DNA from 4 places in the Bradyrhizobium sp. BEA-2-5 genome. Region 1 is predicted to be linked to each of the others. Evidence: predicted binding sites of a transcription regulator. Region 1 holds the regulator's gene; each other region holds the start of a gene.
The links. The regulator LexA, encoded in region 1, represses DNA repair genes until DNA is damaged. The targets are predictions, from matches to a motif close to TGTTCNNNNTGTGTTCNG.

Region 1 (2,200 bases):
GGCGATGATTAGCTGTGGTCTGGCGAGGGGGCGCTCGGCAGCTCGAACAGGCCGAGATGATATTCGTCGGAGTCGGGGGCGTCAGGCTTCTTGACGAGAGTAAAGGAAGCCTCGGGAAATTGCTCCCAGACTTTCAGGTCGTCGGCCGTTACCGTCAGCCAACCGAACCGGAACAGGTAGCGGCCCGGTTGCGTGACGCGTCCAGCCTTTTGCCATGTGACCTTATCGACCACCGCGCACGTCCTCCGTGCCCGATGATGCGCCAAGGCGCCGGCCGACGCAAATCTCCTTCTGCGCCCCGGAAGCGGGAGTCCGGGGTCGCCCGAAATTGCTTAGGTCATCCGCCGCCGAACAGCTCATTCCGCGGCGAAGATGCGCTCAACCCAAAAACAGCGTTGCGAATGCGGAGGGCCGCCGCTCCGCAACCTTCGGCTTCTGCTCGACCGGCGGATGCAGTGCCGGCAATTGCAGCACGCTGACGCGCTGTCCCTCGACCAGCTGGGTCACCAGCACATGGCTGCCGTCGGGGAATTCGACCGCGTCATGATGCCGATCGGGCACGTCGGGCTCGACTTCGTTGAACACGCCGACGCGATAGTTCAGCGTCTTGGTCCAGATCCAGCGGCTGTCGTAGCGAACGTTCTCGGCGAAAGCGAGCTCGGTGCCCGGCAGCATGCAGACCGCGACAGTGGGATCGTTCTCCGAAGCAAAGCCGCGGGTCGACGTGCCGCGGAACGTCGTCGTGATCAGCGTCTCTCCGACAATGGCGGGGCGCGATGCCACGGCGTGCAGACTATAGTCACACATCGGATGGCTCCTCATTTCGAGGTAGCGACCCGTGCCTCTCCTTGAGGCATTAGGGCCTCTACCAGAGTGGACGATAGCGAACGAGCGTCTGCTCGTTTCTGGGCGATTGTACGACTGGTCCGAGATCGCTCCGATCACAAACACGCGACGCTGCGCGAGAGGTATCGGAGCGCATCGGGCAGGCCGTACGCTACACTATCATGCAAGGAACGATCCGACGTGTTGCTCGTTCCCGGCCGCCGCAAGTATTTGCAATTCAGTACTTGCGGTAAAGCCCGATCAGCTTGCCCTGAATCTTCACGCGGTTCGGCGGAAGAATGCGAACCTCATAGGCGGCATTGGCGGGCTCGAGCGCGATAGAGGCCCCGCGGCGGCGGAAGCGCTTGAGCGTGGCTTCCTCGTCGTCGATCAGCGCCACCACGATGTCGCCGGTGTCGGCGCTCTCGTTGCGCTGGATCAGCGCCATGTCGCCGTCGAGGATGCCGGCCTCGACCATCGAATCGCCGCGCACTTCGAGCGCGTAGTGCTCGCCCGAGCCGAGCATGTCGGGCGGCACGCTGATGGTGTGGCTGCGGGTCTGCAGCGCCTCGATCGGCGTGCCGGCCGCGATGCGGCCCATCACGGGCACCGCGACGGGACGCTTGCCGTCGTCCTCGGCAATCGGCGGCGTGCTGGCGCGCCGGCCGAGAGTGCCCTCGATGACGCTCGGCGTGAAGCCGCGGCGACTGCCGGCGGCGGCCTGCAGCTCGGGCAGCTTGATCACCTCGATGGCGCGGGCGCGGTTGGGCAGGCGGCGGATGAAGCCGCGCTCCTCGAGCGCAGTGATCAGGCGGTGGATGCCTGACTTCGAGCGCAGGTCGAGCGCATCCTTCATCTCGTCGAAGGACGGCGGCACGCCGCTTTCCTTCAGACGTTCGCTGATGAATCGCAGAAGCTCGTATTGTTTGCGCGTCAACATCTCGACCAAAATCCCCCGGTTGATGTCGTTCAATTCCGAGACTCTTCTGGTGGGGCCTGCAGGCCGGGCCTGACCTCAGGAGCGTGTGCTCAATGCACCTGCTTCCACGCGGCTTCCCGATTGTAGACACCAGTACTCGAAACAAATCATGAACGGACACTATATGTTCGATATGTGTTCCGCAACTGCTTAATTTACGGTGAACGTGTCGGGCAACGCACAATCGGCGGGGCTCGAAAACCCTATTCGGGCAGTGTCAGGATCTCGCATTCGCTGCCTTTGACGGCAGCCGCCGCAAACGGCGGACGCACGAGAAGTGCCCGTGCCGCAGCGAGATTCCCGAGCAGCGACGAGTCCTGCTGCGTCACCGGGGTTGCGATCAGCGTGCCGTCCTCGCGCGCTTCGAGGCGCGCACGCAGATAGTCCTCGCGCTGG
Region 2 (2,200 bases), 3.3 Mb from region 1:
CGGTAGTATTCCTCCGCCGTAGGGCCCCGCCGATCCTTTGATTTTGACCGTGAGGGGCCTATAAGGCCGCGTTTTCCATCCCTGTTCAGACCCTAAGCTCCGAAGAGACCACGCATGGCCGGACATTCCCAATTCAAGAACATCATGCACCGCAAGGGGCGGCAGGATGCCCAGAAGTCGAAACTGTTCGGCAAGCTGGCGCGGGAAATCACCGTCGCGGCCAAGCTCGGCACGCCCGACCCTGCCATGAACCCGCGCCTGCGCGCCGCCGTGATCGCCGCGCGCCAGGAGAATATGCCGAAGGACAACATCGAGCGCGCCATCAAGAAGGCGCTCGGCAGCGATGGCGAAAACTATGACGAGATCCGCTACGAGGGCTACGGCCCGGGCGGCGTCGCCGTCATCGTCGAGGCGCTGACCGACAACCGCAACCGCGCCGCTTCCGACATCCGTTCCTTCTTCACCAAATCCGGCGGCAATCTCGGCGAAACCGGCTCGGTGTCCTTCATGTTCGACCGCACGGGTGTCATCGAATACGACCGCAGCGTCGCTTCCGACGACGCCGTGCTCGATGCCGCGATCGAGGCCGGCGCCGACGACGTCGTCTCCGGCGAAGGCGGTCATGAGATCTACGCCTCGAAGGCTACCGCGACGTCGCCAAGGCGCTGGAAGCCAAGTTCGGCGAGCCGCGCAAGGCCGCGCTGATCTGGAAGCCGCAGAACACGGTCACTGTCGATGACGAGACCGGCGAGAAGCTGCTCAAGCTGATGGACCTGCTCAACGAGCATGACGACGTGCAGCAGGTCTACGCCAATTTCGAGATATCGGACGCGCTGGTCGCGAAGATGGGCGGTTGATCCATTTGCTCCGCTGTCATCGCCCGGCTCGACCGGGCGATCCAGCATTCCAGAGACCTTCATTTGATCCGCGAGGCCGCGGCGTACTGGATCCCCCGCCTTCGCGGGGGATGACGAGCCGAGGCTGGGCGATGGGCCGAGCCGACCGCGACGGAGGCGGGGATGAGCCTCCGTTTGTGTTTCGTTCTCCCGGTGCAGGCGGTATCACTACCTCATGACATCCCAGCCGATTCGCTCTCCCGTCCGCATCATCGGTATCGATCCGGGTCTCCGCCGCACCGGCTGGGGGGTGATCGAGACCGAAGGCAATCGTCTCGCCTATATCGCCTGCGGTTCGGTGGAGCCGCCGGACGATTTGCCGCTGTCGAGCCGCCTGCTCGCGATCCATGAAGGGCTCGCGGCCGTTCTCTCCAGCCACCAGCCGATGGAAGCGGCGGTCGAGCAGACCTTCGTCAACAAGGACGGCGTTGCCACGCTGAAACTCGGCCAGGCCCGCGGCGTCGCCATGCTCGCGCCCGCAATGTTCGGCATCTCTGTCGCCGAATATGCGCCGAACCAGGTCAAGAAGACGGTGGTCGGCGCCGGTCATGCCGACAAGCAACAGATCGCGATGATGCTGAAGATTTTGCTGCCCAAGGCCGAGCCGCCGTCGGCCGACGCCGCCGACGCGCTCGCCATCGCCATCACCCACGCCCATCACCGCCAGAGCACGGCGCTGCGGCTGAAGGTGGCGAACCTATGATCGGCAAGCTCAAGGGCCTGATCGATTCCTACGGCGAGGATTTCGTCATCCTCGACGTCGGCGGCGTCGGTTATCAGGTGCACTGCTCCTCGCGCACGCTGCAGCATCTGCCCTCGCCCGGCGAAGCCGCCGTGCTGTCGATCGAGACCTATGTCCGCGAGGATCAGATCAAGCTGTTCGGCTTCCGCACCGACCAGGAGCGCGAATGGTTTCGCCTGCTCCAGACCGTGCAGGGCGTCGGCGCCAAGGTCGCGCTCGCCGTGCTCGGCACGCTGGCGCCGGCCGACCTCGCCAATGCCATTGCGCTGCGCGACAAGGCCGCGGTGGCACGCACGCCCGGCGTCGGCCCCAAGGTCGCCGAGCGCATCGTCACCGAGTTGAAGGACAAGGCGCCGGCCTTTGCCAATGTCGACCCGGCCGTGGTTCATCTCGCCGGCGCCGTCGACGACCAGCGCGCGCCGCGCCCGGTGGCGGATGCGATCTCCGCGCTGGTCAATCTCGGCTATGGCCAGCCGCAGGCCGCCGCGGCGATTGCCTCGGCCTCGCGTAGCGCAGGCGAGAATGCCGAGACCGCGCAGCTCATTCGTCTTGGCCTGAAGGA
Region 3 (2,200 bases), 3.8 Mb from region 1:
CGAACGCGCGAAACTCTTCCAATGCCTCCGGCGTCTTCAGCGTCTTCGGCGTCAGCACGGGAATGCCGAGTTTTCGCGCGGCCTCCTCGACCGGGGTCGGCTGCAATTGCAGGCCGCGCCGCCCGCCGGGCTTCGGGGCTCGGGTGTAGACCGCCACGACCTCGTGGCCATGTGCGACCAGCTCGAGCAGCGTCGGCACGGAGAAATCGGGCGTGCCCATGAAGATGAGGCGAAGGGGCATGCGGTCAGATTCTTCCGGGAGGATCCAATCTTCGTCATGGCCGGGCATAGCCGTCAAGGACGGCGTCGCTTTCGCTCGCCTATGCCCAACCATCCACGTCTTTGGTCTCCCAGAAGGAAGACGTGGACGCCCGGGTCAAGGCCGGGCATGACGGTGGAGGACGTGCGCCTACTCCACGGCGCGCTTGGCGGCTTTCTCGAACTTCTTCAGCACGCGGTCGCGCTTGAGCTTCGATAGGTAGTCGACGAACAGCACGCCGTTGAGATGGTCGATCTCGTGCTGGATGCAGGTGGCGAAGAGGCCTTCGGCGTCCTCCTCGTGCACCTTGCCGTCGAGATCGGTGAAGCGCACGCGCACCTTCGCCGGGCGCTCGACCTCCTCGTAATATTCGGGGATCGACAGGCAGCCTTCCTCGTAGACCGAGAGCTCCTCGGAGGAAGCGAGGATTTCAGGATTGATGAAGACGCGCGGCTCGCGCTTGGTCTCGCCGCTCTCGTCGCGCTTGGCGAGGTCCATGGTGATCAGGCGCAAGGGCTGCGCGACTTGGATCGCCGCGAGGCCAATGCCGGGCGCGTCGTACATGGTCTCGAACATGTCGTCGGCAAGCTTGCGGATCTCCGACGTGACCTTCTCGATCGGCTTGGAGACCAGGCGCAGCTGCTTGTCCGGCAGGATGATGATTTCTCGTAGGGCCATGGCGGCGATTTAAGCTGCTGACTTCATGGGGTCAATGCGCTCAGGAACCCGTTAGGATAACCTTAACCACGTTTCTTCACCCCGCATTAACCCGGAAAATCAGGAATGCATTTACCATAAACGTTCCCTCTTCGTTCGCGCTTAGCCGCGAATCGGCTACAAGGGCCGACATGAACGAGATTCTGCTCACGATTGGCGACCTTCCGGTCCGTGTCTCCGACGCATTGATCGGCCTTGGCGCGCTGGCGCTGATCCTGCTGTTCGCCATCACCGTGGTGATCGCGCGCGCCAGCCGGCGCGGCGCGGAACTCGCGATGGCCCAGGCCATCCGCGCCGACGAGCTGGAAGAGCGGCTCGCCGACATGCTGCGGGCCCAGAGCGAATCCTCCGGGCGGGTCGATGCCATGGCCCAGGCTCTGGCCGGCCGCCAGGCCGAGATGGCGCGGGCGGTGAACGAGCGGCTGGATTCGGTGACCCACCGCGTCGGCCAGTCCATGGAACACTCCACCCGCAACACCATGGAGAGCCTGCGCGCCCTGCACGAGCGGCTCGGCATCATCGACAGCGCGCACAAGAACCTCACCGACCTCACCACGCAGGTCACGACCTTGCGCGACGTGCTCGCCAACAAGCAGTCGCGCGGCGCCTTCGGCCAGGCGCGGATGGAGGCGATCGTCCAGGATGGGCTGCCGAAGGGTGCCTACGAGTTCCAGTTCACGCTCTCCACCGGCAAGCGCCCGGACTGCGTCGTGTTCCTGCCCGATCAGCGCCCGCTTTGCATTGACGCCAAGTTCCCGCTGGAAGCGATGACGGCGCTGCACGACGCCCGCACCGACGAGGAACGGCGAATCGCCACGCAGCGGCTGCGCGGCGACGTGATGAAGCATGTCAGCGACATCGCCGAGAAATATCTCGTCGCCGGCGAGACCCAGGAGATGGCGCTGATGTTCGTGCCGTCGGAATCCGTCTACGCCGAGATCCATGACGGTTTCGACGACGTGATCCAGAAGGCCTATCGCGCCCGCGTCGTGCTGGTGTCGCCGTCGCTGCTGATGCTCGCGATCCAGGTGATGCAGCAGATCATGAAGGACGCGCGCATGCGCGACGCCGCCGACCAGATCCGCACCGAAGTGATCAGGCTCGGCGACGATCTCGGCCGCCTGCGCGATCGGGTGCTGAAGCTGCAGAAGCATTTTGCCGATGTGAACGAGGACGTCCGCCAAGTGCTGATCTCCGCCGACAAGATCGAGAAGCGCGCGGGAC
Region 4 (2,200 bases), 1.2 Mb from region 1:
TGTGCGATGCGGGCGGCTTCAAGCGAGCGCCACAGCGAGAGTCCCGAATCGGTGATCTGCAGGCCCGCATCGTTGATCGATGCCCATCCCGATTGGAAGACGTCGGCATCGCCAAGTTCGGACGGCCGCTTCGACTGCGTGGCTTCATCACCGGCCGCGATCATGCGCTTGACCTCGCGGCTGACCTCGTCGATCGCGATCCGTTGCCCGGGCCTTGCGGCCAGCACACTCAAGATCGCCAGATTGAACTTCATGCGGCGCCTCGCGATGCTCCTTAACTGGCCGTGCCGCCGTTCCGCTCCCATGCAGGCGACGTGCGAGCCTCAGCGGGGTCGAAGCGGGTCAATCATGCCGGCGCGGACGTCGGTCGGTCAGGGAGTCAAGCAAGTGTACCGGCTCGCCAAGGGGCAAACAATCCGGCACCAGACTTACGACAGATGGATAAGTCGGCCCGCAAACGACACGCGTCGGGATCGCGTTCGCTGCGCGCCTCAGAGAAACTCGCGAAGCCTGGAGAGCTCGATCACATGCTCGGGTGACAGCACGTCGGGGACGAGGGGAGGCTGCGACTTGGTCCGGATCTCGTAAAGATGTCGCGTCTTCTCGGGCTTGCCCATGAAATCCCGAATGCATTGGTCGAGCGTTCCGTTGACGACCATATAGGGCGCGCGATCCTCTCGCCTGGAGTTGTTGAGGGAAGGCCATTTGTAAAGGTGGGCCGCAGCTTGGAAGTCCACCTGATGGGATTGGTCGGTCATTGCAAAATATCTACCCGAAAAAGCCCTGCGCGGCAAAGTCAGCCGGCTGATGAGTGAGCCGGTGCGGTATCTCGAACGCTCCGCCGACGTGCCTCGCATTGATGCCTCGCAGCAACTCTCCACTCGATCTCCCGCGGACCGAGATCGGGGGCGAACGGGCGAAGCCGGCTGAAGCAAGCGCCGGCAGACCCCTCGCACGGCAAGCGCGCGCAGGGTGGTAACGCGCGTTGACCATTTGGCGTCGTTCGCGGCGGCGGCGACGGGCTGGATTGACTCGATTTGAGAATGTTCCTATTTTGTTCTATCGGCAATTTCCACGTCCGGGGACGGGCGGCTTCGGTCAGGTCAGGGATGAGCGGGTCGAGATGGCAGCCGCAGCCACCATCCTTCATGCGGACCTCGATGCATTCTACGCATCGGTCGAGCAACTGCTCGAGCCGTCGCTGCGCGGCAAGCCGATCGCGGTCGGGGGCGGCGTTGTGCTTGCGGCGTCCTATGAGGCCAAGGCCTTCGGAGTGCATGGCGGCATGTCGGGACGGGAAGCGCGCCGACTGTGCCCGCAACTTGTTTTCGTCGGCGGCCATTTCAGCGATTACCAGCGGCTGGGTGATGCGGCCATCAAGGTGATCGGCGACTTCACGCCGCTGGTCGAGCGAATTTCGATCGACGAGGCGTTCGCGGATGTTGCCGGCTGCACTCACCTGTTCGGAACGCCTGCTGAAATAGCCGCGTCGATCCGGTGGCGCGTGCGCACCGAGCTCGGCCTTCCGATCTCGGTCGGCGTCGCCCGCACCAAGCATCTGGCGAAGATCGCCTCGCAGGTCGCAAAGCCCGACGGACTTGTCGTCGTTGATCCCGATGCCGAGCTGAGCTTCCTTCACGAATTGCCGGTTGAGTTGATGTGGGGGGTAGGGCCGGTCACCAGGACCCGGTTGGACGCGATCGGCGTCGCGACGATCGGTCAGCTCGCCAAATTGTCGGAACGGTCGCTGACGCACTTGCTCGGTCCGGCAGCGGGCGAGAAACTCGCCGCGCTGGCCTGGAATCGCGATCCGCGACAGCTCAAGCCACACCGGCGCGCGCGATCGGCAGGAGCACAATCTGCACTTGGCCGAAAGCCTGCGATCGAGCAAGTCATCCGGCCTACGCTGCTTCATCTCGCCGACCGCGTCGCCACGCGGCTTCGGGCGAAGTCACGGCCTGGACGAACCGTGACGGTGCGCGTCCGCTTCGCCGACCTGAAGTCGGTGACGCGCTCGATGACGCTCGATGCGCCGGTGTGCACGACCATCGTCCTGGCCCGGCTCGCCGAGAATCTCGTGCGCGCTGCTCTTGCCGACCATCCCGGCGAGAAGATCATCTCGCTGCTGGCGATCTCGGTGTCGCATCTCGAGGAGCATTGGGATCTTGCATTGGAGCTTCCACTCGGACTGGAGGACGAA

Region 2: a site for LexA is predicted at 1,029-1,046, ahead of ruvC (crossover junction endodeoxyribonuclease RuvC). Genes of this name have one in related genera too.
Region 3: a site for LexA is predicted at 1,059-1,076, ahead of RX327_RS03675 (DNA recombination protein RmuC). Genes of this name have one in related genera too.
Region 4: a site for LexA is predicted at 1,045-1,062, ahead of dinB (DNA polymerase IV). Genes of this name have one in related genera too.

What each region holds. Positions count from the first base shown of each region.
Region 1 is NZ_CP136629.1:4,577,342-4,579,541, reverse strand. It holds gene RX327_RS21405 (ComEC/Rec2 family competence protein) at 1-12, shown strand, start outside; gene RX327_RS21400 (hypothetical protein) at 9-233, opposite strand; gene RX327_RS21395 (hypothetical protein) at 379-807, opposite strand; gene lexA (transcriptional repressor LexA) at 1,064-1,765, opposite strand; gene glp (gephyrin-like molybdotransferase Glp) at 2,008-2,200, opposite strand, start outside.
Region 2 is NZ_CP136629.1:1,289,500-1,291,699, forward strand. It holds partial or broken gene RX327_RS05920 (YebC/PmpR family DNA-binding transcriptional regulator) at 115-857, shown strand; gene ruvC (crossover junction endodeoxyribonuclease RuvC) at 1,072-1,599, shown strand; gene ruvA (Holliday junction branch migration protein RuvA) at 1,596-2,200, shown strand, end outside.
Region 3 is NZ_CP136629.1:811,215-813,414, reverse strand. It holds gene fmt (methionyl-tRNA formyltransferase) at 1-241, opposite strand, end outside; gene def (peptide deformylase) at 410-937, opposite strand; gene RX327_RS03675 (DNA recombination protein RmuC) at 1,108-2,200, shown strand, end outside.
Region 4 is NZ_CP136629.1:3,425,773-3,427,972, forward strand. It holds gene RX327_RS15750 (hypothetical protein) at 1-254, opposite strand, end outside; gene RX327_RS15755 (hypothetical protein) at 492-758, opposite strand; gene dinB (DNA polymerase IV) at 1,124-2,200, shown strand, end outside.